Regions from separate parts of the Rummeliibacillus sp. SL167 genome, predicted to be linked through region 2. Evidence: predicted binding sites of a transcription regulator. Region 2 holds the regulator's gene; the other holds the start of a gene.

Region 1 (16,484 bases), 390 kb from region 2:
GTAACAATGTTTCTTCTGTAACATCTGCGGAAAGCTTAATGAGCTCTGAATAGATCCCCATTTTTTCACATGATTTCTGTTTGTTGGAAACATACGTACGTGAAGCAGGATCGTCACCTACTAAAATAACTGCTAGACCTGGAGTAATACCTTGTTCTTTTAAAGCATTCACTTCTTGTTGAATGGATTGTCGAATTGTATTGCCAATTTCTTTACCGTTAATCAGTTTTCCTAACATCTTGTTAACACTCCCAAATTCAGCTTTTTTCGATTGTTATGCAAATTTTGATAATACACCATTGACAAATTTACTTGATTTGTCATCACCAAATGTTTTACTTAGTTCAATGGCTTCGTTAAGAACAACACTTTTTGGTGTTTCAAGTGTATACATCAATTCATAAGCCGCTAAGCGCAAAATTGTACGTTCAATTTTCGCTATACGGTCGAATGACCAATTTTCTAATTTTTCTGCTAATGCAGCATCGATTTCTGATTGATGTTGAACCGTACCAGATACCAGTTTTTCATAAAATTCATCCGTTTGTTCTTCCATCACGTGTTCCATTGCTTCTTGAATGGTTAACTCTGTATTTTCTAGTTGAAAAAGTGTTTGTAATGCTTTCTCACGCGCTTCTCGTCGCTTCATCTTAATTTGTTCTCCTTTATTCTACTACATTGGGACATCGCGAAATGCTAAATGTTGAAAAATAGCAAAAATCATCACAAAAGGTCCATTATGCGAAGTGTTTCAATTGTTCACAAGTATTTTTATTCTAACACAAAATAGCCCGGACCGCATGAATTGTTATAAGTTTTGAAAAGTCAGAAAAAATGTTCTCTAATAACTTGACATTCCTAACATACAAAGCCATCCAGCAACACTTCTTATGCTGTATGATGTCTTAATAGTTTCTATCCACAACATTGCTTCCATCAGTGGGGGTTTTCTTCATCCCCCACTGATGGTTAGCTGAACCAATCGGGCGCATGCGACAGTTGATCCCCCTATCTTTCTTGCCTCTCTCTAAACCTTGAGATGGATGTCTTACTGCTCGTTAACACGGGATAAAACCATTTCTCAGCAACACAAAATCAACAAACAAAAAAATGCCTTAAAAGCTATTTTACCCACTTTTAAGACATCTTTTTCAATCATTATTCAGCTTTTGCGTCGTTCAATTGGTCAAATTGAATACCCGTAATATGTACATTCACTTCTTTTGTTGCGTGTGATGTCATATTAGCGATCGCTTCTCGGATTTGAATTTGAACTTGTTTTGCTACTTTCGCTACAGATACTCCATATTGCACAAAGCAATAGACATCCACAATCAAGCCTTCTTCTGTCCACTCCGTTTTGATCCCTTTACCATGAACTTTTTTACCGAATTTTTCTACGACACCAGTGGCAAAATTACCTCTTGTTTTAGAGACACCTTCCACTTCTGTCGTGGCAATTCCCGCAATAACTTCAATGACTTCAGGTGCAACCTCAATCTTACCCAATTCATCCTTGCCAGTAGGTGTGTTTTGCGGTAGAGATTGTACGACTTTATCAGCCATAGAGTTCGCCCCTTTCTCCTACTATGAATTCATAATGTCATTTTCTTCAAGGAATTTTGTATTGAATTTTCCTGATTTAAAGACCTCATTATCCATTAGTTTTTCGTGGAAAGGAATTGTTGTATGGATTCCTGGTCCTTCAACAATAAATTCACCTAAGGCACGTTTCATTTTAGCAATTGCTTCTGCGCGAGTATCAGCATGTACAATTAGTTTTGCGACCATTGAATCATAGTATGGTGGAATTGCATAGCCTGGATACATTGCTGAATCAATACGTACACCATTGCCGCCAGGAGCTAAGTAGTTTTCAACCTTCCCTGGTGATGGCATGAAGTTTTTAGATGGATTTTCTGCGTTGATACGACATTCGATCGCCCAACCATTCACTTTCACATCTTCTTGTTTATACTCTAATTTCTCACCGGATGCAATCTTCAACTGTTCACGAACTAAATCAATACCTGTAATTGCTTCAGTTACTGGGTGTTCTACTTGGATACGTGTATTCATTTCCATGAAGTAGAATTTATCTTCTTTATAGTCATAGATAAATTCAACAGTACCTGCACCACGATAGTGACAAGCTTTTGCTGCTTTTACGGCTGCCTCACCCATTTCTGCACGTCGTTCTTCAGATAGTGCTGGAGATGGAGCTTCTTCTACTAATTTTTGCATACGACGTTGAACTGTACAGTCACGTTCACCTAAGTGAATGGTATTGCCATAGCTATCTGCTAACACTTGAATTTCACAGTGACGGAAATCTTCAATAAATTTCTCTAAATATACCCCTGGGTTTCCGAAGGCTGCAGCTGCTTCTTTTTGAGTAATTTGAACACCTTTGATCAAATCTTCTTCATCACGTGCAACACGAATTCCTTTACCGCCGCCTCCAGCAGTAGCTTTGATAATAACTGGATAACCGATTTCTTTCGCTACTTCAACAGCTTCATGTTCATCTGCTACTAGACCTTTTGAACCCGGAACAGTTGGAACATCCGCTGCAATCATCGTTTCTTTTGCGATATCTTTGATACCCATGATTTTAATCGCGTCTGAAGTTGGTCCGATAAATGTAATACCTGCATCCTCACAAGCTTCTGCGAAACTAGCGTTTTCTGCAAGGAAACCATATCCTGGATGAATACCATCACAGCCTGTTTTTTCAGCTACTGTAAGGATTCGATCAATTTTCAAGTAGCTATCACTAGAAAACTTAGAACCGATACAATAGGCTTCATCTGCAAGTTGAACATGAAGTGCATCACTATCTGCTTCTGAATATACAGCTACAGATTGAATATCCAATTCTTTACATGCGCGAATAATACGTACCGCGATTTCACCACGATTTGCGATTAATACTTTTTTCATGTGGAAAGCCTCCCCCTTAGTCTTCTTTTACTAGGAATAGAGGTTGACCGTATTCCACTAATTCGCCGTCATTTACAAGAATTTCAACGATTTCACCTTTTACTTCTGCTTCGATTTCATTGAATAATTTCATGGCTTCAACGATACAAACGACTGTTTCTTCGCCCACTTTATCGCCTGTTTGAACGAATGCTGGAGATTCAGGATTTGGCGCTTTGTAGAAAGTACCAACCATTGGTGAAACGATTTTGTGTAGTGATGCATCATTTGCAACTTCAGCTTTTGGTGCTGCTGGTTTTTCTGCAACTGGTGCTGCTGGTGCTTTTGGAGTTTCAACAACTGGTGCTGCCGGTGCTGGTGTAACCGCTTTAATAACTTGCGCTGGTGCATCAGTAACGACTGTAGTAGCACCATTTTTTTTAAGTTTCACTTTTGTATCATCTGCTTCAAAAACGAATTCATCGATTGAAGAAGAATCTACTAGTTTGATAATTTCGCGAATTTCTTGAATTTTCAACATATATTGCTCCCCTAACTTTTGTGTAATATAATACATTTTTTATTTTATCGCGTTTATTACAATTTTTAAACACTTATTTAAAAATAAACATTATTCAAGAAAATTCGCACAAATATTAGTTAATTGTTTCAGATTGAAAATCTACTACAACTTTTCCAGAACCACTTATTTCTTTCTTTACCATATAAATGATCTCATTTGCTTTTGTTTTTGATAATTCATTTGCCTGTACTGTAACACGTATTTGATCGTCATCAGCTTTTACAAACGCATCTGGATAACCTAAAGTTTCGATTAACATTTCCAGCATAGCTTCATTTGATTCATTTTTTGTAATAGCATCAATTTGATTGAAAGCCTCATTTTTTTCTTCTGCTGTATATTGAGCTGATGCAATCTTCTGTGTGAGTGTTTCTTTTAATTGACTACGTTCGTTTTGCAGTTCCATACGCATTTCTTCAAACAGATGGCTCTCTGATGTTACAGGTGTCGTTTTTCCAGTTTTGCTTGCAAGATCACTAATTTTCGTATCTTTTAGTGCATTATCACTAAAAATGGCTAGTCCGTTGAACGGTGTCACAGGATTAGATAGATAATATACCGAAATAACCGCAGCTAAACTTAGTAATGTCAAAAACCATACCGCTTTCTTTTTTACTTTCATGTTGAATCCTCCTTTTTTTCCATTGGTCGCACAATAATACGATGGGTGGGTATTTCCAGCACACTTGATAATACGGTAACAAGATCATTTTTTACCGTTATGGAATCAGCTCCTTCTGCTACGACTAAAACGCCCGTCACCTTCTGTTTGCTTTTATCGTTTTGTTGCCAACTAAAATATTGACTTAGTGACGAATCATCCGTTTTAGTTTCCGTTGTTGGCTGATCATAATAAAAATAAATCATGACCTTTCCAACGCCTTCAATTGAACTAAGAGTTGATGTTAGTTGCTGATACTGCTCGAGATCGTTCGTAGAAGTATTGACATCATCTTTCGCTCCTTTTGAAAGACTCCAAAAACCGCTAACTACAAGTAATACGATAATGATGCCGGCAATGAGAAATTGTGTTTTTTTGATATTTGGTGCTTTTCCAAGGACATCTCCTCCTTCAATACATTAACAACTAGTTCATCTTATGAATGTATCAAACCCAATATGCAAAATTAGTTATAAAAAGAAATAGTTAATACAATAGAGTGCCACGAACATTTTAAAGAGAGTAGTAGATTCTTCTTCATAATCTTGCGGAATGATTAAAAGTAATATTTTCACAATCACACTGTAGACCAACAAACCAAATAAGAAATCTCTCACTACGCTCCTCCCCTCCCAATCTGCATTTGGATCATAAGTAACACCATCATAATGGTGAAGAAGTAAGCGAAAGCGATCAAAAATGAAACAGCACATAATATAAAAAGTGTTTTACTAATATCCTCAATAAGGCCATTCACCTTACTATCTGTAAAGGGCTCTAGCACAGCAGACATAAATCGATAGCTAAAACCTAAGATTAAAATATTTAATGTTGGTAAGATGGTTACTCCCCAAACACTTATCAATAACCCCGTACTTGTTGTAACAATAGCCGTCGAAGAATACGTTTTAAATGTATTCAATGACTCAGTGACCAACGAGCCGATAATCGGAATGTTCTGTTGGATAAGCCTCTTTATCGGTTCAGATAAATCATTGCTATAAGAACCGACGATCACCCCGTTTGCAGCTAGCAACATGGCATACACAACAACAGAGGCAGAAACAATGCTTAAAACAGACATCCGTAAAAAATCGGACATTTTGGCAAAAGACAACTCGGGGATCATTCTCGTGATAAAATCGAATACTAGTGTAGCGATTAACATGGGAATCAGGAATTTTGAAACCACTACTAAAATCGTTTGCAAAAACAACAAAAAAACGGGACTAATCGCTAAAACAGAAAATAGTCCCGAACCAAGAAGCAGCGATGAAGTTAATAGTGGCGATAATACTACATAGATATGCATGAGCTGATCTGTTATACTTTGCATCTTCTCGAATGCAGCGAATACTGGACGAATAGTCACCATGATGACGACAATCAAAAAGAAGAACCTTGTCCACTCTTTCATAGATGGTATCAACCAATTGATACAAAGAAATAAAAACCCATATAGAAAAAAAGAACGTAATGCAAAAATTTGTTCTTTAAATGGTTCCAAAAAAAATGTAGTCAGTTGTTCGATTTTCACAACCTCCTATGGTACTAATAGCTTTTCCCATTGTTTTAAAAGTTCTCCTAGCTTGTCCAACCAAAGTGTAATGATCCATATTTTAATCGCCAGATGGCTTATTAAAGCGATACTTCCATAATCATTATCTTCTAGTACCTGTGAAACAATAATGGAACATAAATAAAGCAGAGAACTTCCTAGAATTAAGGGTAAATAAGGTAGATCAAATAAATAGAAGGTCCTAAGCCTCTGAAAAAAAGGGATGACAACTTGCATCATCAAATAACTGCATAATATGAAAAAAAATACAATGGCTAATAATCGATGTAATGCTGGAGATACCATTTGTATTCCTACCAAAAGCAAAAGTGATAGCAATATAAAAAATAGAAACACCATCTATGACGTCATCAGCCATTGGAAAAAAGATATAATCTCATCAAAGAAGAGACGCATAAATCTTAATAATTCTATGGTTATATAGAGATAAGCAACGAAATTTAAGAAAAAAGAAAATTCCTTTTTCCCTGTTTGTTCAAAGAAAATATGCAATAATCCTAAAACAAGTCCAATTCCTGCGATACGTAGCAAATCTTGAAGTTCCGAAGCCGCCCCTCCTCTCACTTCAATCTATGTACAGTATTAAAAAATATGCAAAAAAGAAAGAGATGGAATTATAGATATTAACGAAGTAAATTTATAATGCTTGAAATAGATTTGTACTTTCCAGAAGGGATGATTTGGAGATTTTTTATTCATATTTTATTCATATGATGGAGGGAATTTCATCATGCAAAATTTATAAAAAAAGACAGATGTGTTGATTATCTAATTTAATCCATAAATCTAGAGCTGTTCCAAAAGTAAAAAAACTGCCATTCAACGTCAAATTGAATGGCAGGTTTTCGATGTATATCAATATGTGTATTCACTGAACCAATCTAGCTTTTATAGGCAGTTGATCTTTAATTATCCTCTGCTCGGTAGCGGGATATTGGGATGGAAATCTTACTCCCTACCTATTCATGAGTGATAAAGTGAAGCTTCCATCAGTGGGGTCTTACTCCTCGTTAAAGCGGGATAAAGAGATTTCATTAGGCACGTGAAACGTATGAACCATCAGATGTGTTAATCACTAATTTGTCACCTTGGTTAACGAAGAATGGTACGTTGACAACTAAACCTGTTTCAAGAGTCGCTGGTTTAGAGCCCCCGGTAGCCGTATCACCTTTAATACCTGGTTCTGTTTCAGTCACTTCTAATTCAACTGTATTTGGAAGATCGATACCCAAGATTTCACCTTCATACATCATGATGAATACTTCCATGTTTTCCAATAAGAATTGTAGCTCATATTCTAATTGTTCTTTAGAAAGTTCAATTTGTTCATAAGTTTCCATATCCATGAATGCATATTGATCACCTGATGCATACAGATATTGCATTTTACGGGTATCGATTTGTGCTTTTTCAACTTTTTCACCAGCACGGAAAGTTTTTTCTGTTACGTTGCCATTACGTAAATTACGTAATTTTGAACGTACGAAAGCAGCACCTTTACCTGGCTTTACATGTTGGAACTCGATAACACGAAATAAGTTACCGTCAACAAGGATTGTTAAACCTGTTTTAAAATCGTTTACTGAAATCATTTCTAAATATCCTCCAATATTAAATTATAAGATCATTAATTCTTTTGGGGCATGAGTTAATTTTTCATTGCCAGTCGCTGTAATAAGCGTATCATCTTCAATACGTACGCCACCAATACCTGGTAGATAGATTCCTGGTTCACAAGTTACGACCATTCCCGGTTCTAATACTACACTTGAGCGCATTGATAATGCAGGACCTTCATGTACTTCTAAACCAATGCCATGACCTGTTGAATGACCAAATGCATCTCCATAGCCATGTTTCTTAATATAATCACGTGCAACTGCATCTGCTTCAATGCCTGTCATACCAGGTTTTAATTTTTCAAGTCCTAGTAATTGCGCATCTAAAACAATTTGATAAATCTCTTTTAGTTTAGCAGTAGGTTCACCGACAGCAACTGTACGGGTTGTATCAGAGATATAGCCATTGTATAAAGCACCATAGTCCAAAGTGACTAAATCACCTTTTTCAATTATTTTATCAGTTGCAACGCCATGTGGCAATGCTGAGCGCAGACCTGAGGCAACAATGGTGTCAAAGGAAGAAGAAGTTGCACCAAGTTTTCTCATGAAGAATTCCATCTCATTGGAAACTTCAAGTTCCGTTTTTCCTGGTTGGATAAACTGAATAATATGTTCAAAAGTGGCATCCACAATGTCACATGCGACCTTAATAATTTTAATCTCTTCTGGAGTCTTTATCAAGCGAATATTTTCAATGATGCCAGAAACACCCACTAGCTCTGCGGAAATTAGTTTAGAATAAATTTCAAACATGCTATAGCTTACTGTATCTTTCTCAAAACCTAGTGTTTTTATGCCCATCAATTTAACTTGATTTGCGATTTCCTCCATAATGGTCCTTTTGTTTTCAACAATCCGATAACCTTTCACTTGCTGTCTGGCTTGTTCTGTATAGCGAAAATCTGTGATAAACACAGCATCATTTTGTGAAACAATCGCTACACCCGTCGTTCCAGTAAATCCTGTCATGTAACGACGATTATAGTCATTAGTGATCAATAAAGCGTCTAGATTTTGCGCTTGAAGTGCTTCGCGTAATTTTTCTAATTTTTCCATAGTGATCTATTCCCCTCTCCTTGTTTCTAAAAACATTCGTAACGCAGCTTGATAGCCAAATGTACCAAGTCCTGTTATCTGTCCTACACAAACGGGTGCAAGATAAGAGTGATGTCTAAATTCCTCGCGCTTATGTACATTAGAGATATGGATTTCAACTACTGGCACTTCAACACCTGCAATTGCATCTCTTAGTGCTACACTGGTGTGAGTGAATGCGCCTGGATTAAAGACAATTCCATCCACACCTGTATCCTCAGCTTCATAAATCCAATCAATGAGCTGACCCTCATAGTTCGATTGCTTGCATTCAATCTCAGCATCAAACTGAGCTGCAAGTTTTTCTAGCTGTGATTCGATATCCTGTAATGTCTCAGAACCATAAATAGTCGGTTCTCTTTTACCTAGGCGATTCAAATTAGGTCCGTTTAAGATTAAATACTTCATCCAATAAATCCCCCTCATCTTCCATTCCATAATATTCTTATTTTAGCACATTCCTAAATAGAATTGGGCAACTTATTTCGAGCATCTAAACTTCTAACTTTTGCATGATAGACAGCTGTTTCTAATATCCAAAGAAGATGAATGGCAATAATGACCGCTAAAGGTATAGAAAATTTGTGGATATAGGGTGTTTTTTGTATAGACCATTCAATCAGCCACACAATAGCAACACTTAAAAAAATAGCTACAAAATCTATTCGAATTTTTTTTAGCCATTCTCCTAAAGCAAATAATAAGGTAAAGATTACAATCACCGCGATCCAAAGCATAAACCATTTGACAAGTGGCTCAGAATCCTCAAATACGTGCATCTTTTTCGTCCACCCTATTGGAGAATATTTTATAAATGAAAACACTTTTAAAAGTTTTAATGAAATCAGGAATGTTATAGAACTACACAAAACTGTCCAAAAATACACTTGTAATCTCAAATCGTCCCCCTCCTTCGTCAAAAGGATAGACAAATTCCAATAATAATATGCTTTTCCTAGAGCTTTCTATGATTTTTTAGTACAATTAAAACAGTTTTACCCTGCATTAACTGGCAGTAATAATCCTTCCCACCGACGCAAGGAACAAGCAGAGGATAAATGGAAGGCTAACCGCCTGTAAAAGTCTGATGGTTCAACTAACACACAATGCGTATAAAGAAAAATCCCACTGTGTGAAGTTTCATTTTATTATATTTAAAGAGAGCGGTGTCAATCGTGAAAAACCAACCTAATCTTCCTATATATGGAGGACAAGCTTTGGTTGAAGGTGTCATGATGGGGAGCAAAGAACATACAATATCAGCCATTCGTCGAAATGACCATTCAATCGAATACTTTTACGTAGCAAGGAAAAAAAATCCTAAACTTCGAAAGCTAAAAAAAATTCCCTTTGTGCGAGGGATTATTGCACTAATAGAGTCGGCAGCAAACGGCTCCCAGCATTTACAATTTGCTAGTGAGAGATATGGTGTCAATCCTGGCGAAGAAAATACAGAAAAAAAAGAAGAAGGTTCAAAATTAGAAATGTGGCTCGGTGTTGCTGCGATCGGTGTGTTGTCCTTTATTTTTGGTAAATTTATTTTTACGCTAATACCTGTCTTTTTAGCACAGCTTTTTCACACTTGGTTTCCCGGTAAAACGGCACAAATCTTAATAGAAAGTGGTTTTAAGCTGCTTCTTTTACTAGGCTATATTTATTTTGTATCATTAACACCTCTTATTAAACGTGTATTCCAATATCACGGTTCTGAGCATAAGGTGATTAACTGTTTTGAAAATGGACTTCCATTGACTGTCGAAAATGTGCAAGCACAATCTCGATTGCATTACCGCTGTGGCAGTAGCTTTATATTATTCACTGTCATTGTTGGAATGTTCATCTATTTCCTAGTACCGACAGATCCATTTTGGCTACGAATTGTGAATCGTATTTTGTTAATCCCTGTTGTGCTTGGTGCTGCTTTTGAAGTCTTACAGGCAACAAATGCATGCCGCAATATCCCTGTTTTACGATTTTTAGGATATCCAGGATTATGGCTACAATTATTAACAACAAAAGAGCCGAAAGACGATCAAGTAGAGGTTGCAATCGCCTCATTCAATAAATTATTAGAAATTGAAAAAGATCCCTCTAAAATCCCTGTACAAAAAGAAATGCAAGGCGCCTAATTAGCGCCTTGCATTTTTCTATTTTTGACGATTTCTCCATTTGCGAATAGCTTTTGCTCCAAAAAATCCAGCAATCCAAAATACTAAATAATAGATAGAATATACCCATGCCGAACTATTTAAAAATGTTATAATCACTATCACAAAAGCAATATACGATACAAGTAGTGCGATAAAAGGATTCATATGATTCATAGCACACGATATCCCTTGTACTAAGAAGGTTAACGGAAAAATAATGATGAGTCCCAATATAAAGAAAGATTTATTGACATCACCTTCACCGAAAAGACCAAACATTGCTAATACAGATAATGTTAACATTGTAAAAGCTGGAAATATCAAACCAGCAATTTTATTGTACACGTTATTCAACTCCTTGCAGTTCTTTTTATTTTAACATGAAAAGAATTTCAAGAAGTATTAATAGAGAGAACTTTGTGCTTTTATAAATCGGTCCCACGCATTATGGAATTGGGCATACGATTGAATGCTGAAATCTGCCAATGAGCATTGCCCTTGAAACATACATGTGGCTACGCCAATCTTTTTTGCGGGAATTAGGTCTAATTCGCGATCTCCAATCGCTAGTGTTAAATGATATTTTTGATGCAGATATTGATAAGAGGCTGAATCCGGTTTTCTTGGAAAGCCATCCTCAGGTGTCACAATTTCAGTAAAGTATTGAGCAAGATCATAGTTTTCTAACACTCTTTCAACTGTTGCTCTATCTTTATGCGTCATCACCACATTGAGATCTGCTTGTTTTAACACCTCTTCGATATATGGAAATGGTGGTAATTGCGCCATATCAAGCTCATGATTTTTCTCCATAAAAGCATTGATTTCTTGCTTTGTTAGTTGAAAATATTCAAATGCATGCGAAAATGATATTTTTAAATGTTGTAATACCTCATGACCACTTTCTCCTTTTTTAGTTGTTTCATAAAAAAGCTTTGCATAAGCCGGATATGAATTACAAATTGTGCCATCAAAGTCCCATAATATGTTCATTGAACGATCTCCCATTTAAAAAAATCCAAGCATGTTGCACATACTTGGATTTTTTCTATTTTATAAACCACATTTTAATTGGGCACCGCAATTTGTGCAAGTGTTACAGCCACCTAATTCTTCTACTGTTCCTTTACGACATACAGGACATGTATTCCCTACTTCTGACCCAATTGTTACATCTGTAGAGCGTAAATCTTGGATGGTATCTACAAGAACAACTGGTCGCGGTTCAATCACCTTTTCTTCTTGCAATATTTCATCCATATGATTTTCTTCTGCTTTTAAAGTTAAAACTTGAGAATCACGACTACCATCAACGTAAACCGTACCGCCTTTTGCACCACCGTTATAAAGACGTTCATATACTTTTTGAACCTGTTCTACACTATAGCCGCGTGGTGCGTTGACCGTTTTAGATATGGAGCTATCAACCCAGCGTTGAATAATGCATTGCACATCTGCATGTGCTTCAGGAGCTAATTCCATCGCAGTGACAAACCATTTTGGTAAGTTATTTTCATCTGCTTCTGGATGCGTTTTTAAAAACTCCTGCACAATATCTGCTTTTACTTCGATAAATTTACCTAAACGACCACTACGATAGTAAGTGAAAGAGAAGTATGGTTCTAGACCTGTTGATACGCCTACCATTGTCCCTGTGGAACCAGTAGGTGCAACTGTCAATAAATGAGAATTACGAATACCATTTTCGAGTACTGCTTGACGAACATGTTCTGGCATTTTCTTCATATAGCCTGTTTCTGTGAAACGTTCACGAAGTGCCTTTGTTTCTTCATCTGTTTTCCCTACTAAAAATGGGAAACTGCCCCGTTCCTTCGCTAATTCTATAGAAGTTTCATAAGCTGTGATTGCGATTGTCTTAAAGATTTCATCTACTAAAATATTGCCTTCTTTAGAGCCATATTCTTTTTCACAGTAGATAAGTAAATCTGCAAGTCCCATTACCCCAAGTCCTACACGACGTTCGCCCAATGCTTGTACACGATTTTCTTCAAGGAAGTATGGTGTTGCATCAATTACATTATCTTGCATACGGACGCCTACACGTACTGTTTCTTTTAATGCATCAAAATCAACTGTTTTTGTATCTTTTTGTGCAAATTGTGCCAAGTTCACTGCAGCTAAATTACATACTGAGTACGGTGCCAATGGTTGTTCCCCACAAGGATTTGTTGCAACTACTTTTTGACCATAGCTTTTCGCATTCGTCATTTCGTTGGCATTATCGATAAAGAAAATACCCGGTTCTGCTGAGTATGTTGCACAGATATTGATCAAGTTCCAAAGTTCCCGTGCTTTGATCGTACGATAAACACGAACAGCATGCCCCATTGCTTCCCATTCGCGAACATCACCACATTTATGCCATTTTTCATTATAGATGGCCATTTCTTGCTCATTGTAGGATTCGACAGCTGGGAAACGCAAATCGAATTCCTCGTCCTTTTCAACAGCTTCCATGAATTCATTTGTTAATGTGACAGAAATGTTAGCACCCGTTAAGAATTCTGGATTGTTGACTGTATACGTACCACCATCTCGTAACTTTGTTTCTGCGTCCTTGAAAATCGCTTCATTGAATCCGCCAAAACCAGGGATAGTTTTATAATTGATGATCCCCTGATACATTGCCTTTTCTTGCTCTGTTAAAGGTGTAAATTTCAGTTTTTCTTTTGCTAATCGACTGATTTCTTCATCCTTTGTATTTTCGATTAAAAATCGTAAAATACGTGGATTTTGCATTTTAGAAATGATAAATTCAAAAATATCAGGATGAGTACAAGAGAGCATAATCATTTGTGCACCACGACGTGATCCACCTTGTTCAACAAGATGTGTCAATTTCGCTATATCATCCAGCCATGATACGGAACCAGAAGATTTACCATTTACACCTCTTGCCAATGTGTTACGTGGTCTTAATGTTGAACCGTTTGTACCAACACCACCTCCACGACTCATGATCTCCATGACTTGTTTACGGTGGTCACTTATTCCCTCACGAGAATCAGCTACAAATGGCATGACATAGCAGTTAAAATATGTAACATCTGTACCTGATCCTGCTCCATATATGACACGTCCAGCTGGGATGAAGTTTAGATTGACAAGCTGACGGTAAAATTTTTGATACCATTCTTTACGTTTTGCTTCCGTCTTTTCGACAGATGCTAAGCCCTTTGCATTACGTTTTGCTATTTGTTCGTAAAAAACTTCAAGAGGCTTTTCAATAACGTCTAGTGGGCGAGTGACAATTCCCGTTGATTGTTCTTGCGGATCATCAATTGCACCGCGATAATCATCTTCTATTAATATTTTGGCTCTTTTATTAGTGTCATCAATTGAAACGATATAGCCAAGCCCACGAGCAGGGAACTTAGGATCTGCTTTCACTGTTAAAACAACAAAATCCCCTACTTTTAACGTCTTCTTTTTAGTATCTTTAAAAGAATAACGGTCAATCATCACAAGTCGAGAAACGCCTTTATGTGTTAAATGCATGTCCTCTGTGATTGGATGAACTTGAGGAAATTGTTGAATATCTTTGTTTAATTGTTCAATGTTAATTGTCTGATTATGATGCTGCGATGCAAGTACCATACCATCCGCCTCCCCTATTTATATAGAAAAACACAACATATAGTATTTATACAATTAAATACAATACTATATATTGATTAGAAAAGCAAATAGTGCTTTTTCTGAAAAATGTTGTTATATCGCGATTCATAGGTATCTTCGTTTTTTTTTCACAAAAAATAAGCCAAAAAACCTATTATTTTCTGAAATTCCATTCATCTGTTTCATACTTTGCCTTTGCAAGATTCTCAACAAAATCTTGTTGTTCTTGTGTCAATTCGTAAGGTACTAATTCGATATCAAGCGCATCCTCAAATCCTTTGTGGAATGCTTTGACGCATGCTTCAATGTCTATTTTATGATTGGCTAATTGATTAATTGCGACTGCTTTTTGTGGTAAATGTTTGCGCATTCGTTCTTTTGATGCCTCTGATGGAAATTTGAAAAGAGAGATCAATTTTTCATCATCCAGATCAATTAATATGGCACCATGCTGTAAAATTACACCCTCTTGTCTAGTTTGTGCACTACCTGCAACTTTTTTTCCTTCTACGACAAGTTCATACCAACTAGGTGCATCAAAGCAAACTGCGCTTTTTGGTTTCTTCAAAAGTTCCCTTTTTTCTTCTGTGTCAGGAACAGAGAAATAGGCGTCTAAACCTAAATGACGAAAACCGAATAGCAGTCCTTCACTAATGACTCTATAAGCTTCTGTAACCGTTGTAGGCATATTAGGATATTCTTCTGAAACGATTACACTGTATGTTAGTTCATGCTCATGCAAAACTGCTCGTCCACCTGTTGGTCGTCTCACAAATCCTAAATTTAATTTATGTAATTGATCAAAATCAATATCTTTTTTTGCTCGTTGGAAATATCCTATTGATAGTGTTGCCGGATTCCATTCGTAAAATCGAATTACTGGGGGAATTAAGCTCTTACTATGCCAATGCAACAGTGCTTCATCTAAGGCCATATTATAAGCGGGACTACATGGTCCTGAATTAATAAAATACCATTTTTTTGTCATTCTATCGTCTCCCTTTTATATCAGCTTTTCTATTTTATCAAAGTCATTGGACTATCGCTAGTTCTTCTTTTATAATATTATTTATAGATAGAAAGGGGTAAGTCATCTTGAGTTGGTTATATACAATACTAATCATCCTTGGCGTAATTATTATTTACGCGCTTATAAACGCATTTCGCTTAAAAAAAGCAGTAACTACTTTAAATGAAGAAGAATTTAAAAAGGGCTATCGAAAAGCACAATTAATCGATGTTCGCGAATTAAAAGAATTTGAGGGCGGACATATTTTAGGTGCTCGTAACCTACCTACAACCCAACTTCGCAATCGTTACCACGAACTTCGCCCAGATAAACCTGTTTACCTTTACTGTCAAAATGCTGGTCGTAGTGCACGTGCTGCACTATTTCTAAAGAAAAAGGGATATAATCAATTATATCAATTAGAAGGCGGCTATAAAAATTGGCATGGTAAGATTAAAGTTAAATAGTTTTCTTCTAAATAGGAAGGTCATTTCTAGTTTGGAATGGTCTTCTTTTTTATATACTATTTTTAGAAATTGTCACAAATAGCTCCTAAATGATTCATCGTTTTCTTCTAAGTGAATGAATAAACAATAAAAACTTCTCCACCAGCTGCTTATCCTGAAATCTCTTTTATATGTTTTTTCATAAAAACCGTATCGCTTCACTTCATATCTAGTTATTCTTAAAAAGATTTTCAGATAGAAAGTCATATCTTTCTCTTTTTGAAGATAAAATTGTCTAAAACGATTGAGTGGATTGAATCAAATATAAATCATCCAGCACCAAATATTGATATTTTATTTCCCGGTTCATTTCCTGGACAATATAATAGGAAGAAACTCCAAATGCTTCATGTGATTTTTTAAATCTATACAATTGAAACTTCATTCAGTGGAAGTTTTTTCACTCTCCTACTGGATGCCAGTTGAACCAATTGGGCTCTTAGGCGGTTGTGTCTCCTTCTATCACCTGCTTGTTGTGGAAAAAATTATTAGTAGAAACTTATGGACTGTTTATGCAGAATAAATGATTTCTTAAAAAGATTATACAGGAACATTTGTTCTTATTCAAGTAAAAAAAGACGATTCATCCATACCAACCAGTAGGAGATGAATCGTCCGATAACTTATCTAAAATGAAAATACTATTTATTTTTCTTGACCACTTAACTATATTTCTGCAGTTTCAGTTGGTTTTACATATCTCAAAACGGGATGACGT
Region 2 (16,484 bases):
TCAATTTGCCCTCGAATGATCGTCAGTTTTGGGATAAAACCGTTGATCGCATTCTTACAAGTAGCAACAGATTCACATCGGCTACAATCATGCTGTTGATTGACGTATTCATAAAGCTTCCCTAAGCCTCTTTCAACCATTTCACGGCTGGCTAATTGATCATTTTCAGCTAGGAACTTTTGTACGCCCTTATCTTCAAGGATCTCCTTTTGCATCTCATGAAAACGAGCTTGAAACTGAGAATCCATCAATTTCGTTAATCTACTGTTGATTGGCTCCATTCTATGAATCCACCTCCCCTTCATCCATACCTAGTTTTTTCATAATCTCTTGACGTTTTTTTTCATAATCTGTATGGCTATTATCTGCTTGTCTTTCTTCCTTCTTCTTTTGCTGCTTTAGTTTATTTTCATAATACCAATTGGGCACATTTTGAGTCTTCGCATTTGGCTTTCCTTTTGGAACATTTTGCTTACGTGCTTTTTGAATTTGATAATCTCTTGCAAAATTTAATGCTTGCTCTGCCGTTTGTATATTGTTTTTTTGCCAATTGGAAGCAATCGCTTGTAAAAACGCATTATTTAGATTTGCGTTGCTTACATAATAAGCATAATGAATCAAAACATTGACAACCGGTATTGGCATGTCATATTTCGCAGTGAAATCAAGCACCACTTTGACGTCCTTTTCAAATGGTGTTTTTCCTTTTACGAGCATCGTCAATAAGTCAATTGGCTTTACACTATTCAATATAACCAGCAATTCTTTTTTTAACTGATCTGTATTTGTAAAATCAGCGTCAACAAACTGTGGCAACTGATAAAAAATACCTGCCCCTGCTTTTAATAATTTATATTCTGTTGAATAATCCTTAGTTTCCATAGGAGTTTCTTCTTGTTTAGAATCACTGCCCTTTTGTTCTTCAAAATCCCTAGCTAGTTTCATCGCTTCTCTAGCCGTTTTCACACCTGTATTACGCCAGTGTGAAGCGATTGTTTCAACATATTTTCGATTGAGTTTCCCGTGATTGCGTAAAAATACATAATGTATTAGTACGTTGACAACAGGCGTGGGAATGCCATATTGCATGACTAAATCTTCCACCAATTGACAATCATTTGGAAATGGCTCTTTGCCGCCCGCAACGGCTTTTAATATATCAATGGGAGAAGATGTCTCAAACCATCGAATCAGTTCAGCCTCCATTGGATCGATATCATCATCAACGATGGCTGTTTGTGTAAAGGCTTCCTGACTTTGCTTCTCAATAACTGTTTGCATGGTTGGCGGCTCTTTTGAAACCGTTAATTTATAATAATCGGCCGCTTCTTTTTTTAAACGTAAATCGCTTAAAACCATTTGATCATCAAGTGCTAAAAGAATAATCTTTTGCATATCGAGCGGTGTTAAATGATAAAGAAATGCTAACTTTGCAATAGTCGCCTTTGCTTCAGCAGTCAAGACAGAAGATGGCACAAGTTGTTCCGATAAGCCAACTCTTAATAGATTAAAATCAAAGTCTTCATAGTTAAATGGCAATTTTTTTGGTTTTTCTTGCAATCCTGTAAGTTGTATTTCATCAGATGGCAAATTGTGTTGAACAGGTCGATAAACATCTGTGAATGTTCTAGAAACTTCCTGATAACCATGATTAGACAATCCTTTTGAAACAAATCGTTGCCGTAAATTACGATAAGCTGATTCCCCAATCTTACTATATAAAAACATAGATAAAAGAGGATCGTCGAAAAAAGTAGCGGCATCGAGTGGCGGCATCACATCATAGATAAAAGACCGCATTTCTTGTTGATCTTTACGCCATGTACGAAGTAAACCAATCGCTTCAAGTGCTATTCGTGATTCAAAAATTTTACCGATCGGCATATTCAACGCATTCATCAAATGATAATGCGACATTGTATTATCCTCTATATTTTCCCCCTCAGCCCATAATAAAAAATAAAGACTAATTGGTTCTGCTCCAACAAGTGGTTGATACAAGAGGGTTATCAATTTCCGATCATAGCTAGATAAGGGAAAAGGTACGCGAATGGAAAGACGATCTACAGATTGCAATTCGTTATGTAAATTCATCGACTAGTCCCTCCAAATATCGACTTATTACTCATTTTCATGTTCTTTGGATTGTCTTTCGATTAACTCTCTTAGTTCGTCGATAAAAACATTGATATCCTTAAATTGACGATAAACAGAAGCAAAACGTACATATGAAACTTCATCGATTTTAGAAAGTCGATCCATCACCATTTCTCCAACATCTTCTGATTTTACTTCTGCATTGCCAATACGTCGTAAATCTTGTTCGATGTTAAACACTAAATCCTCTAATATATCTAATGCGACAGGGCGCTTTTCACATGCACGTATCAGTCCACGGAGTACTTTTTCGTGACTAAATTCCTCACGCGATCCATCCTTTTTGATCACAATAAGCGGCATTTCTTCTACTTTCTCAAAAGTGGTAAAGCGAAAGCCACAAGATTCACATTCTCGGCGTCTACGAATTGCTTTGTTATCATCAACAGGTCTGCTATCAATGACTTTTGTTCCGTTATATTGACAAGCTGGACATTTCATAATTTTTCTCTCCTGATTTCGAAAACGTATTAGTTTATCTATTATAACAAAAAATAATGGTATAAATCGAAAAAAGTGTAGAAAATCCTCTTTACTCGAGGCTTTCCTACACAATATTGTCGATTTAGTAGAGAATTTCAAAATATCGAAGCTAGCTGATCAGGCGTGTTGATTATCCAATTTAATCCATAACAATAGGGAGAATTCGTTGATTTCCGCTACAGCTTGCGTGGAGAAAATTTTTCTAGGTGATGCTTGTCCTCCCTGTAGAAAGCATTCAAAACCAAAATGAAAGTAGAGAGAGCACAATTCAGTGAATCGCACTCTCTCTACTTTTTAGACATTCCCGACAATACCGAGGATTTTTTGTTGCTATTTAAATGGATTTTCCCTCATAAAAGTGAAAACTTTTACAAAAAGTAATGATTAAACATTCACTTCTTCTTTTAATTCAGAAACCACTTTTCTAGTTAAGTCTACGACACGTGCTGAGTAACCCCATTCGTTATCGTACCAAGCAAGTACTTTCACTTTATTGCCACCGATTGTCATTGTCGTAAGACCATCGATTGTTGCTGATGCAGGATTTGAATTGTAATCACGAGAAACAAGTGGTTCCATTGTGAAATCTAAAATGCCTTTTAATGAGCCCGCAGATGCTTTTATGAATGCATCATTTACTTCTTCAGCAGTTACATCGCGTTGTAAATCTACAACTAGATCGACTAAAGAAACATTTGGTGTAGGAACACGCAAAGCCAAACCATGTAATTTTCCTTGTAATTCAGGTAGTACAAGTGTTAACGCTTTCGCAGCACCTGTAGAAGTAGGGATAATGGATTCGGCACATGCACGAGCACGGCGTAAATCTTTATGTGGATTATCAATGTTTTTTTGGTCATTCGTATAAGAGTGAACGGTTGTCATCAAACCATTTACGATTCCAAATGTATCATTTAAAACCTTTGCAACTGGTGCAAGGCAGTTTGTTGTACAACTTGCATTTGAAATAATATCATGTTTTGAAAGATCTAATTGATCATCATTAACACCCATTACAATTGTGACATCTTCATTTTTTCCTGGTGCTGTTAAAATGACTTTTTTAGCACCTGCTTCAAGATGTAATGCTGCTTTGCTGCGTTCATTGAATTTACCAGTTGCTTCAATGACAACATCTACGCCCATTTCTTTCCAAGGTAAGTTTTGAGGATTGCGATCATTCACAAGTTGCACACGTTTACCGTTCACAATGAGTGCATCTTCTTCCGCTTTTACTTCACCATCAAATTTACCATGTGTTGTATCATATTTTACCAAGTGAGCTAATGTCTCAGCTGGATAACTTGCATTTACCGCAACGATATTTAAATCATCTTGTAGAATCGCTTGACGGAACACCATACGTCCAATACGGCCAAATCCGTTAATAGCAATCGAAACTGTCATGAATAATATCCTCCCTGTTCACTATGAGTTATACTTAATTTGTATTATTCTCAAATAGTATAGCACATTTCCAAGAAAGTAAAACATAATATAAACTATATTTTAATATTTATATTTTCTAAATTTTTATTCAACAATCAATAACGCCCCACAAATTCAATATTTGCAACAATTGATCACGTGTATTTTCTAAATTTCCGTTATTGTAGATGACAGCGTCAGCCCCTTTTTCTTTTTCAGAAAGAGGAAGTTGTGAAGCAATTCTCGCTCTTGCTTCCTCTTCTGATAAGTGATTTCTTTCCATCAATCTTGCTAATTGTGTATCCTCGGACACAGAAACAACTAAAATCTTTTCTACAAAATGTTGTAGACGACTTTCGAAAAGCAATGGAATATCCATCACTACATGTTGTTCCCCTTTTTCAAGCCATTCATCCCTTTGTCGCAACATTTCTTTACGGATAGCAGGATGCATGATATCGTTCAATTCTTTTCTTTTGGACGGATTATGGAAAATAATATCCCCTAATTTTGCACGATTGAGTTCTCCATTGTCCTTCAAAATTTCTTTTCCAAACGCTTCTACAATTTTTCCTAACGTTTCGGTTCCTGGTTCGACAACAACTCTCGCAACGATGTCAGCATCTACAATGGGAATACCCAATTCTTGAAACATCTTAGCTACTGTACTTTTACCACTAGCAATACTTCCAGTTAAACCAATAATCATTTTTCACTCACCTTTTAATGCTGGCAATTTGGACAGTACACAGAATTGCGTCCTGAAATTACCAATTGTTTTGTATTAGTATGACATATTGGGCACTCTTTCTTCCCATACATCTGTAAACGATCTTGCATACCACCTGCTTCACCATTAATATTTCGATAATCAGAGATACTTGAACCACCCGCATGTATACTTTCCTTCAAAACTTCCACAATCGTATAAAACAACTCTATTTTTCTTTTAGCACTTATTCTTGAAAGTTTTCTTGCAGGATGAATTTTCATACGAAATAGAGATTCCGTCGCATAGATATTGCCACATCCGGCAATCACATGACTATCCATAATAACTTCTTTCACAGGCTTATTCATATATTTTGGCAATGTTGATTTAGTCAGAAAATGAGACAATGCTTCTTTTGAAAAAGGCTCCGGTGCTATTTCTAATAGTGGAGGATACTCATCGATTGAATGCAACAGCCGCATCTCACCAAATCGTCGAATATCCGCATAAACAAGATATTCATCCTCATCAAAAGTGAATACAATATGTATATGCTTTTGAAATTTCCCCTCTGTTATTTCATTCAATGAATGAACATGGAACCATGCTCCTGTCATCCCCAAATGATTAACAAGAACATAGTTCAAATCATGATTTTCTAAATAAAAAAAGATATATTTCGAGCGTCGTTCGACTTCTTTAATCGTCATACTTTGCAATGTATTTGAAAATTTTTCAGGATTCATGTCCTTAATAATACATGCTTTTCCTTCTTTTATGGAGGTGCAAATTGTATTTGAAACCTGAACATGACGGATCACTTTTCCCGCCACAACAGGCTGAAGTGCACGCACAACTCCCTCTACTTCAGGCAATTCTGGCATACAATCACTCCCTTATTTCGTTTCATACCAAGTAGAACCTGATGCAAAATCTGCCTTTAATGGCACTTGTAATTTAATCGCATTCGCCATCACTTGAGGAACTATTTTCTCTAATATAGGGATTTCTTCTTCTGGCGCTTCAAAGATCAATTCATCATGAACTTGTAACAGCATTTTTGCTTGTAGCTGATGTTCTTCTAGCGCCTTTGCCATATCAATCATTGCTTTTTTAATGATATCAGCGGCACTCCCTTGTATCGGCGTATTCATCGCAGTCCTTTCCGCAAAACTGCGTAAATTAAAGTTTGAACTTTTTAAGTCAGGTAAATAACGACGACGATTTAATATTGTTGTCACATATCCATTCTTTTTCGCTTCATCTACGATATTTTTCATATAAGCCTGAACACCAGGAAAGCTTTTAAAATAACGATCGATAAAATCAGCGGCTTCCTTACGGGTAATCTTTAAGTTTTGAGATAATCCATAATCACTGATTCCATAAACAATCCCAAAGTTAACGGCCTTTGCTGCCCGCCGCATGTTTGGTGTCACATCTTCTGCATTGACATGAAAAACATCCATTGCTGTTTTCATATGAATATCCATGCCATGATTAAAGGCACTGATTAGATTACCGTCGTTAGACATATGAGCGAGCACACGCAATTCAATTTGAGAATAATCGGCAGCAAACATTTTCCACCCTTCATGAGAAGGAATAAAAGCTTGACGAATTTTACGTCCCTCTTCCAAACGTATTGGAATATTTTGTAGATTAGGATCTGTTGAGCTTAAACGACCAGTAGACGTTAATGCTTGTTGATAGTGTGTATGAATTTTATGATCATCCTCATGAATCACCTTCAACAAACCTTCAATATAAGTAGATTGCAATTTTCCGAGTTGACGATATTTTAAAATATGCTGAATAATCTCATGCGCTGGGGCTAATTTTTCTAAGACATCAGCAGCTGTAGAATAGCCTGTTTTTGTCTTTTTAATGACAGGCAGTCCCAGTTTTTCAAACAAAATAACACCTAATTGCTTTGGTGAATTGATGTTGAATTTCTCTCCTGCTATTTGGTATATATCCTCTTCAATGTCCTTTAGCTTAGCCGTTAGTTCTGCTCCCATCTCAACTAGACGATTACGATCCACCGCTACTCCTTCACTTTCCATTTGACTAAGAATCGCAGCAAGCGGCAATTCAAGATTACGATATAATTCGTATTGTTCATTCTCTTTTAACTGCTTTTCAAGTTTGGGTTGAAGGCTAAAGACTGCCGTAGCTTTTCGACTTGCATGCTCTGCCACAACTTTTGTCTCAGGAATGGATTTTTTTGCACCTTTACCATAGACTACTTCATTTGGTTGGACATCGGTAAAACCAAATTCTTTAGCAACAATCGCTACATCATCTGAGGGCATCGCAGGATTCAAAATATATGCCGCCAATAAAAGATCGAATTCCACTCCTTTTAATCTGACACCACTCCGTAATAATGCAGCTTGAGTTGCTTTCGAATCAAATAAATATTTTTTCTGTGCATCATCTTCAAGCCATGCTATAAGCGCTTTGGATGCCAATGCTTTTTCAAAAGGAATATAATAGGCAATTTCTCCAGCTGTTAAGGCAATCCCAAATCTTTCACAAGTGTGATAATGTTCGTCTGCTAATTCAAGATGTACAGCCATTGGATTTGCTAATTGATCCTCAGAAAGATCATCAACAATCTTGAAATCTAAGTCTGCCGTTTCTTTTGCTTCCGATTCGAATTCACTTTTTTCAATTAAAGATTTGAAAGAGAGCTCTTGCCAGACAGCGAATAATGTTTCCATATCGGGGCCTTCATAGCTTAAATCATCGATCGCTATATCAATAGGTGCTTCACGATTGATCGTTGCCAATTGTTTGCTCATTTTTGCCTGTTCCTCATTATGAACAAGTTTTTCTTTTAGTTTTGCGCCACTCACTTCATCAATATGTTCATAAACTTCTTCAACTGTTGGGAATTGTTTTAATAATTTAATCGCTGTTTTTTCTCCAACACCAGGAACACCTGGGATATTATCAGATGAATCACCCATTAGTCCCTTCATATCGATAATTTGATGAGGGGTCAATCCATACTTTTCATGTACATGATCCGGTGTATAATGCTCAATATCTGTCATACCCTTACGAGTAATATAGACAGTTGTATTACTAGATGCCAGTTGGGTTAAGTCCTTATCACCTGAAACAATAACCACTTCAAGCCCTTGTTCATCTGCCTGTTTACTTAATGTGCCAATAATATCGTCTGCTTCATACATTTCCAATTCATATTGTTTAATACGATAAGCATCCAATAATTTTCGCAGATATGGAAATTGTTCTGATAATTCTGGGGGTGTTTTTTGTCGTCCACCTTTATATTCTGAATAGGTTGCATGTCGGAAAGTCGTTTTTCCAGCATCAAAGGCAACGAGCATTTTTGTTGGCTTTTCTTCTTCTAATATTTTTTGCAGCATCATTGTAAAGCCGTAGACGGAATTTGTATGAATCCCATGGTCATTCGTTAATAACGGAAGCGCAAAAAACGCTCGATACGCCAAACTATTACCATCTAATAAAAGTAATTTTTCACTTGTCATGTTGGCACACTCCTACTAAATAATTAAATCATTTATTTCTTAAATTCATTTTTGCCTAATTAAGATTTTTCATGAATGATTTCTTATTATATATTTTACCATGCCTATAATAGGAAAGGAAAAGAGTGACCATGAAAAGCCAGATGTTGGTGATAGGATTTAGCTATATTTCACAAACCAAGCACCGATGCCTATCCTTCTTTTTCCCTCAAACATCTAGTTTTGTTTGATTACATTTACGAGTGGTTCTCGATAAATATCTCGATCAAAGTGGTAGGAATATGCCCATTTGCTTTTAGACTTATTTGTTGATGTTTTGAAACTATCAATATTTATTAAGATAACGCTAAAATACATGTTTTTTTAAAGATCATGTCAAATATTTTTCCTGATTTCTGTTTAATCAACATACCTAGGCAAATAGAAAAAGAGAGTGCAAGGATTTGCAACTCTCTTTTACGATACTAAATTTGAAGGGGGCTTCATCCTTTAGTATAATTTTCTATTTTGAATTTTATATAAACAAATTGTAAAAACATTGTAAATACATCCATTTCATCATACAAAATTTAAAAGATAGTAAAACCCTCCACAAATTTCTAGCCGTTTTTTCGATCAAATATCATCTTATCTAAAGCTCTCTGATCTTACGGCAATATCAACATTATGTTTATCTCTTAAGCTTTTGGAAAAAGAAGTCGCATTGTTGTTCCTTCTCCAACAGTACTTTCAACTTGAATTTTACCGCGATGAGCTTCTACTAAATGCTTCACAATCGCTAAACCTAAACCAGTGCCACCAGAATTGCGGCTTCGATCGCGGTTAACTCGATAAAAACGTTCAAATACACGAGGAATTTCTTCTTCACTTATCCCTATTCCCTCATCTGATATTTCGAGAATAGCAGTTTGATCCTTTTCAAAAAGATGAACAGTAATTTTCGTCTGTTCAGGAGAATAATTAATCGCATTGATCACTAAATTCATGACGATTTGCACTAAACGATTAGGATCACCATTTATATAAACATCTTCATCAATTTTTGCCTCAAACTGTATATGCTTTTTTTCCAGTTTTTGATGTGTCATTTCGATTGTACGAATAATAACATCCCGTAAACTTGTTTTTTCCATATTCACTGTAAAACCTGATTTTTCAATTTTGGATAAATCAAGTAAATCATTGACAAGCATTTGTAAACGATTACTCTCCTTATTCATAATTTTTAAAAACCCTAATAATGTTTCTTGATCTTTATAGGCACCATCCAATAATGTTTCAGAAAAACCTTTTATAGATGTAATGGGTGTTCTAAGCTCATGTGATACGTTTGCCACAAAATCTTTCCGAACTTGTTCAAGCTTTTTAAGTTCAGTGATATCATGCATGACAATGACAATACCAAGCCACAATCCGTGCTCTCCAACTACAGGTGCACCATACACTTCCATATCACGAAATTCCTGTTGAAGCTGAATATGAAGTTGTTTCCTATATGGAACTTCCGTCATAAAAACATAATCTACAAACTCTTCTAATTCATGAGGTAGCCCTAACTCGCGAAATTGCTGTCTTTGTACGTCTTCATAAGATTGATCAAACAGCTCCGTAAATGTACGATTGACAATAGTTATATCTCCTTCTCTACCAATCATGATCAAAGCGCTGCCCATATTTTCAATTAATGTTTTTAAACGTTCTTGTTCGATTTCACGAGTAATCGCCATATCTTGTAAATTTCTAGCAAGAATATTGATGGCTTTACTTAAACGCAATGTAAAAGAACCTGTTACTTCAAAGGCACGTGCACGATAATTTCCTTTTGCTAATTCAAATGCTGTCATCATCATATTATCTATTGGTTGTGATAAGTTTTTAATAAGACGATATGTAACTAAGATTAAAATAATAAATGCCAGCATAAAAATAATTCCAAGTAAAATCCATAACTGTAGTCGAATATCTGATACATCTTGTATTTTCGTATGATCCCCAATAGAGTTTATAATTGCATCCCTTTGTGAATTTGTTAAGGAAAGATGTTGCTGTTCAATCGCATGCGTCACTTTTTCTTTCGATGTCACAATATTCGTTTTTATAGAATCTTGTAGTAATAGCGGGAAAAGCTGACCCAGTATAAATCCTAAGCCAGCTAATGTAATAATATATAATGACCCAAAGGTAAATAATAAACGAAATCGTAGTGATTGCATCAAATTTTTGGCTCCTCAAATTTATAACCTAATCCCCGAATGGTTTTAATAAACTTTGGTTTTCGGCTATTTTCTTCAATTTGATCACGCAAATGGCTAATATGAACATCTACTATACGTGTATCGCCTGCAAAATCATAATGCCATACGGCACTTAACAATTGATCACGTGTTAGTACACGATTTTTATTTTCTAAAAGGTACAACAGTAATTCAAATTCCTTTGGGGTAAATTCTAATAATTTATCATCCAAAAATGCTTCGAACCGATCTGGATAAACATTTAAAAGACCGATGTGATATGATTTTTCTCCTGAAGATTGTTCTGCTTCTTGAGAATTATTAATGACTTTGGAACGTCTTAAAACCGCTTTAACACGTGCCATTACTTCTCTTGGACTGAATGGCTTTGTCATATAATCATCAGCACCCAACTCTAAGCCAAGTACTTTATCAAACTCATCATCCTTCGCCGTGAGCATAATGATCGGTATATCTAGCTTTTTCATACGTAATTCTTTGCAAACTTCCATACCATCCAATTTTGGCAACATTAAATCCAATAAGATTAAATCAGGTTTTTCTTCTATGGCTTTGTGTAATCCATCCAGACCATCATTAGCTATTATGACATCATAGCCCGCCTGTTTTAAATTGTATTGTAATAAAGTCGCAATTGATACTTCATCTTCCACTACTAAGATTTTGTTTGTCATTTTATGTTCCTCCGCAACTGATTTGAAACCCCCATCTCAAATCTATTTGCCATTAGGTGTAATCTATTGGACGAGTAGGTGGGACAGCCACTACTGTGCCCTCTAATACAATCTCTTCGTTACTGTTATTCCCCTCGATTTTTATAATAATTTCACGATTAACAATATCGATATTTTCAACTGTTAATTGAATTTGAACTGTTTCATAATGATACAAAGGCTTTGGATATCGAAATATTTGTTCACGAATATATGCTCCTGCACCAGGTAAATATTTTGAAATAGCTGATGTAACTATTCCAGTTAACATGATTGTAGGTACTACTGGTTTCTCATAAATAGTTTGAGCAGCATAGTCATGTTGTATGTACAAAGGATTATTATCATTTGTTAATCCTAAATACAATAATAAATCCTTATCCTCGATCTTCTCTGTTAACTGAATCGACTCCCCTACTGATAACTCTTCAAGCTGTTTGCCCAGCTTTCCTTTTTTATCAAGTAACACAGGATTCCCCCTTTGAAATCTCCAGTAATTTTATAGTATCAATAATCGTAAGAAAAATCGAGTATGAAAACAAAAAACCGAATAGGCTATACCTACTCGGCTATATTGACACGAAATATTAAGAAAGAACGGTCATGACATTTTTAACTGCTTCGGCAGATTTATCTAAAGCCGTTTTTTCATCTGCGGTTAAATCTAATTCAATAATTTTTTCTATCCCATTACCACCTAAAACCGTTGGGACACCGAGATAAATACCTTCGTAACCATATTCTCCTTCTAAATAAGCAATTACTGGTAGTATACGACGCTGATCTTTAAGAACGGCTTCCGCCATTTCCACAAGGGATGCCGCTGGAGCATAATAGGCAGAACCATTACCTAGTAGATTAACGATTTCACCACCACCAGTACGAGTACGAGCAACAATTTCATCTAAACGTTCTTTAGCAATTAGCGTTTCTAATGGGATGCCACCAGCATAAGAAAAACGCGTTAGCGGAACCATTGTATCACCGTGGCCACCAAGAACGAAACCTGTTACATCTTTAACCGACAGATTTAGTTCTTCTGCCACAAAAGCACGGAAACGAGCAGTATCAAGGACGCCTGATTGACCGATTACTCGGTTTTTAGGGAACCCTGATTCTTTGTACACGGTATAAGTCATCGCATCAACAGGATTTGTTAATACAATGATAATTGAGTTTGGGGAGTATTTAACAATTTCTCCTGTGATTGATTTCATCACTTTTTGATTAATTTGAACTAAATCATCGCGGCTCATACCAGGTTTTCTGGCAACACCCGCAGTGATGATGACTACATCTGAATCTTTCGTATCTTCATAGTGAGAAGTACCAATAATACGAGAATCGAAACCTTGAACTGGAGCAGCTTCAGCCATATCTAAAGCTTTACCTTTTGTTGGATTCTCTGCTTGTGGAATATCGACTAATACAACATCTCCAAGTTCTTTTTGAGCTAATAAAAATGCACTAGTAGCACCAGTGAAACCAGCGCCGATTACTGAGATTTTTTTACGATTAGATGCCATTATAAACTCTCCCTTTTATTTATAATGTAAAAAGGGAACAGGGATAACACCCCGTTCCCTTTTTCAATCTTTCTAATTAGGTTAAAGGTTTTTGATTAATTCATTAGCAAATTCAGAACATTTAACTTCTGTTGCACCATCCATTAGACGAGCAAAGTCATAAGTTACAACTTTAGAAGCAATTGTTTTTTCAACTGAAGCAGTAATGGAATCAGCAGCTTCTTTCCATCCTAAGTGTTCAAGCAAAAGAACGCCTGAAAGAAGAATTGAAGATGGATTAACTTTGTCTAAACCAGTGTATTTAGGAGCTGTACCATGAGTTGCTTCGAAGATTGCGTGTCCAGTTACATAGTTAATATTAGCTCCTGGAGCAATACCGATACCACCAACTTGTGCAGCAAGTGCATCTGAGATGTAGTCACCGTTTAGGTTCATAGTTGCAACAACGTCGAACTCTTTTGGACGAGTCAAAATTTGTTGTAAGAAGATATCAGCGATAGAATCTTTAACTAAGATTTTACCAGCAGCTAAAGCGTCTGCTTGAGCTTTGTCAGCTGCTTCTTGACCTTGTTCAGCTTTAATAGCATCATATTGGTTCCAAGTGAAAGTTTGATCAGCGAATTCATTTTCAGCTACAGCATAACCCCAAGCTTTGAATGCACCTTCAGTGAATTTCATAATGTTACCTTTGTGTACTAAAGTAACTGATTTGCGGCCTTCTTTAATTGCATAATTGATAGCAGCACGCACTAGACGTTCTGTACCTTCTTTAGATACTGGTTTAATACCAATACCAGAAGTTTCTGGGAAACGGATTTTAGTTACGCCCATTTCATTTTGAAGGAAGTTAAGAACTTTTTTCACATCATCTGAACCTTCTTGATATTCGATACCTGCGTAAATATCTTCAGTGTTTTCACGGAAGATTACCATGTCAACATTTTCAGGGTGTTTAACTGGAGAAGGAACACCTTCAAAGTGACGTACTGGACGTAAGCAAACATATAAGTCAAGTTGTTGACGTAATGCTACGTTTAATGAACGAATTCCTCCACCGATTGGTGTTGTAAGAGGTCCTTTAATAGCGATTAAATATTCATTGATTTTGTCTAGAGTTTCTTGTGGTAACCATTCGCCAGTTTTGTCGAATGCTTTTTGACCAGCTAAAACTTCAAGCCATTGAATTTTCTTTTCGCCATTATAAGCTTTTTTTACTGCTGCATCGATTACGCGAGAAGCAGCTGCCCAGATATCAGGGCCAATTCCGTCCCCTTCGATGAATGGAATAACAGGGTTATTTGGTACTTTAAGTACACCATTTTCTACTATGATTTTCTCGTTAGACATTGGTTTCTTTCCTCCTATATTCATACACGTAGGGCAGAAACTCTAAAAGTCTGCCCTGCGATATTACCATTATAGCAATTATCTTTCTTCTACTGGTATATATTTTTGCATACCAGGTCCAACATATTCTGCACGTGGACGAATTAAACGGTTATTAGCATATTGTTCTAAGATGTGAGCTACCCAACCAGATACACGTGAAACAGCGAATACTGGAGTGAATAGATCATGTTCAATACCTAGCGAATCGTAAACTGATGCAGAGAAGAAGTCCACGTTTGCTGGTAAATGTTTTTGTTCTTGAATCATATCATGAATTTTAACTGACATTTCGTAAAGTTCTGGTTTACCTTTTAGTTTTGTCAATTTTTCAGACATTAAACGCAAATGTTTTGCACGTGGGTCACCATTACGGTAAACACGGTGTCCGAAGCCCATGATTTTCTCTTTATGATCTAATTTGTTTTGGATATATGGTTCTACATTATCAACTGAACCAATTTCACTCAACATTTTCATAACTTGTTCATTTGCACCACCGTGAAGAGGCCCTTTAAGAGCACCGATTGCTGCAGTAACACCTGAATACATATCTGATAATGTTGCAACACATACACGAGCAGTAAATGTAGAAGCATTTAATTCGTGGTCAGCGTGAAGCACTAATGCTTTGTTGAAAGCTTCTTCTTCGAGTGGTTGTGGCACTTCACCATGTAGCATATACAAGAAATTAGCTGCATATGACAAATCTTTTTTTGGTGCAACTGGTTCTTTACCAGCGCGGATACGACCAAATGCAGTAACCACTGTTGCTATACGAGCTTGTAATTTGATAGCTTTGCGATAGTTCGCTTCAGTTGACATATCTTCTGCATCTTCATCATATAAACCTAATAGAGATACAGCTGTGCGTAAAGCTGCCATAGGATGAACAGATTGAAGATCGTAAGTTTTGAAGTGGTCCAATACTGCTTGTGGCACTGCCATATTGTCAGCCAATTGTTGTTTTAGCTCTGCTAATTCGTCTGCTTTTGGTAAACGAGTGTGCCATAGTAAGTAAACTACCTCTTCAAAAGATGCGTTTTCTGCTAAATCATCAATGTTATAACCTACATATGTAAGAGTATCATCAATGATTGAACTAATCTTAGTTTCCGCTGCTATAACGCCTTCTAAACCTTTAGTTGTTGCCATTATTCTCGCTCCTTTTTCGATTTCCAATAGCGTTGAAACCAAGTTTCAACTTATCAAAAAAATAGTCAAATCCATATGAACCTATAAGTAAATCGCTTACATTGATATTATAATAAATTTTGACGGCTTTGTGAATGAAAAACCTTCATTTTATGAAAAAACAGCGTTTCGAAGAAAATTTAAGTATTTTATAGAAGATATTAAAATTATTAAGAAAACATAAATTAGTAAAAAAGGAAGTTGGTGACCATATTATAAAATTTCCTGATGAAAATATAAAAAATAATATAAAATTATGGACTTTTATACTTTTTTTAATTTTTTTCGCTTGGCTCATACTACCTGTAACATTAGCAATCGTTTTAGCTTATTTCCTATCGCCCTTACTTCAATTATTCCATAAGCAATTGAAATTGCCTTCGTTTATAACTGCACTTCTGACTGAATTCATAGTAGTTGCAGGTATAACAGTAGGTTTATTGTTCCTAATTTCAGTATTAATAGATACCCTTCCTGTCCTGAAAGAAAACCTATTAAATGTGTCATCGTTCATCCATGTTCCTGTAGCAATTACTACTCAAATCAGGGATCAACTATTTGAGTTATTCGATATATTGTTATCCAAAATATTTCAATCTATACAAGATATCTTACAGCATTTAGTGGAAGTAACGATATTTATTGTAGCATTTTATTTTTCTCTATATGAAACGAGCAGAAATAAACATTGGTTTTTTGTTTATATTCCTGCTCGTTTTAGAAAGCCTATATATACTATTTTCGAAGAGGCGACCACATTATTTAGTTATTTTATGACAGTTGAAATTCGTCTAGCACTTATTACATTTGGAATGCTATCTATTGGCTTTTATTTTCTAGGCTTTTCTCAACCTGTTGGAAAAGCATTACTTGTTTCAGTATGTGATTTTTTACCTTTTTTAGGTATCGGAGTATTTCTAATTCCTATTAGTATTGTATTTATGGCAACCGGAAAAGTTGCAATAGGCATTCAACTGATTGTTTTATATATTGTGATTCAACTGACAAGGCAATTTGCTGAATCCATGATGTGGGCGTCTACCATGCAGATTCGCTCGGTACACGCCTTCATTTTAAGTGCTATTAGTCTATTGCTCTTCGGAGTG

What was found. The regulator NrdR, encoded in region 2, represses ribonucleotide reductase genes. The targets are predictions, from matches to a motif close to AACACNATATATNGTGTT.
Region 1: a site for NrdR is predicted at 14,260-14,277, ahead of FEZ13_RS02600 (vitamin B12-dependent ribonucleotide reductase). Genes of this name have one in related genera too.

What each region holds. Positions count from the first base shown of each region.
Region 1 covers NZ_VCBM01000001.1:586,851-603,334, reverse strand. The annotation lists gene folD (bifunctional methylenetetrahydrofolate dehydrogenase/methenyltetrahydrofolate cyclohydrolase FolD) at 1-238, opposite strand, end outside; gene nusB (transcription antitermination factor NusB) at 275-649, opposite strand; gene FEZ13_RS02675 (Asp23/Gls24 family envelope stress response protein) at 1,159-1,566, opposite strand; gene accC (acetyl-CoA carboxylase biotin carboxylase subunit) at 1,588-2,943, opposite strand; gene accB (acetyl-CoA carboxylase biotin carboxyl carrier protein) at 2,960-3,463, opposite strand; gene FEZ13_RS02660 (SpoIIIAH-like family protein) at 3,579-4,127, opposite strand; gene FEZ13_RS02655 (hypothetical protein) at 4,124-4,372, opposite strand; gene FEZ13_RS19280 (hypothetical protein) at 4,637-4,783, opposite strand; gene FEZ13_RS02650 (stage III sporulation protein AE) at 4,783-5,703, opposite strand; gene FEZ13_RS19760 (hypothetical protein) at 5,710-6,030, opposite strand; gene FEZ13_RS02640 (SpoIIIAC/SpoIIIAD family protein) at 6,085-6,309, opposite strand; gene efp (elongation factor P) at 6,780-7,337, opposite strand; gene FEZ13_RS02630 (M24 family metallopeptidase) at 7,362-8,423, opposite strand; gene aroQ (type II 3-dehydroquinate dehydratase) at 8,430-8,870, opposite strand; gene FEZ13_RS02620 (hypothetical protein) at 8,924-9,241, opposite strand; gene FEZ13_RS02615 (DUF1385 domain-containing protein) at 9,695-10,591, shown strand; gene FEZ13_RS02610 (hypothetical protein) at 10,610-10,957, opposite strand; gene FEZ13_RS02605 (HAD-IA family hydrolase) at 11,015-11,605, opposite strand; gene FEZ13_RS02600 (vitamin B12-dependent ribonucleotide reductase) at 11,666-14,230, opposite strand; gene FEZ13_RS02595 (lipoate--protein ligase family protein) at 14,406-15,239, opposite strand; gene FEZ13_RS02590 (rhodanese-like domain-containing protein) at 15,347-15,727, shown strand; gene gcvPB (aminomethyl-transferring glycine dehydrogenase subunit GcvPB) at 16,433-16,484, opposite strand, start outside.
Region 2 covers NZ_VCBM01000001.1:200,098-216,581, reverse strand. The annotation lists gene dnaI (primosomal protein DnaI) at 1-281, opposite strand, end outside; gene FEZ13_RS00865 (DnaD domain protein) at 283-2,094, opposite strand; gene nrdR (transcriptional regulator NrdR) at 2,122-2,598, opposite strand; gene FEZ13_RS00855 (glyceraldehyde-3-phosphate dehydrogenase) at 3,025-4,047, opposite strand; gene coaE (dephospho-CoA kinase) at 4,178-4,777, opposite strand; gene mutM (bifunctional DNA-formamidopyrimidine glycosylase/DNA-(apurinic or apyrimidinic site) lyase) at 4,792-5,664, opposite strand; gene polA (DNA polymerase I) at 5,677-8,304, opposite strand; gene pnpS (two-component system histidine kinase PnpS) at 8,982-10,517, opposite strand; gene FEZ13_RS00830 (response regulator transcription factor) at 10,517-11,233, opposite strand; gene FEZ13_RS00825 (MaoC/PaaZ C-terminal domain-containing protein) at 11,286-11,741, opposite strand; gene mdh (malate dehydrogenase) at 11,860-12,798, opposite strand; gene icd (NADP-dependent isocitrate dehydrogenase) at 12,880-14,145, opposite strand; gene citZ (citrate synthase) at 14,224-15,339, opposite strand; gene FEZ13_RS00805 (AI-2E family transporter) at 15,537-16,484, shown strand, end outside.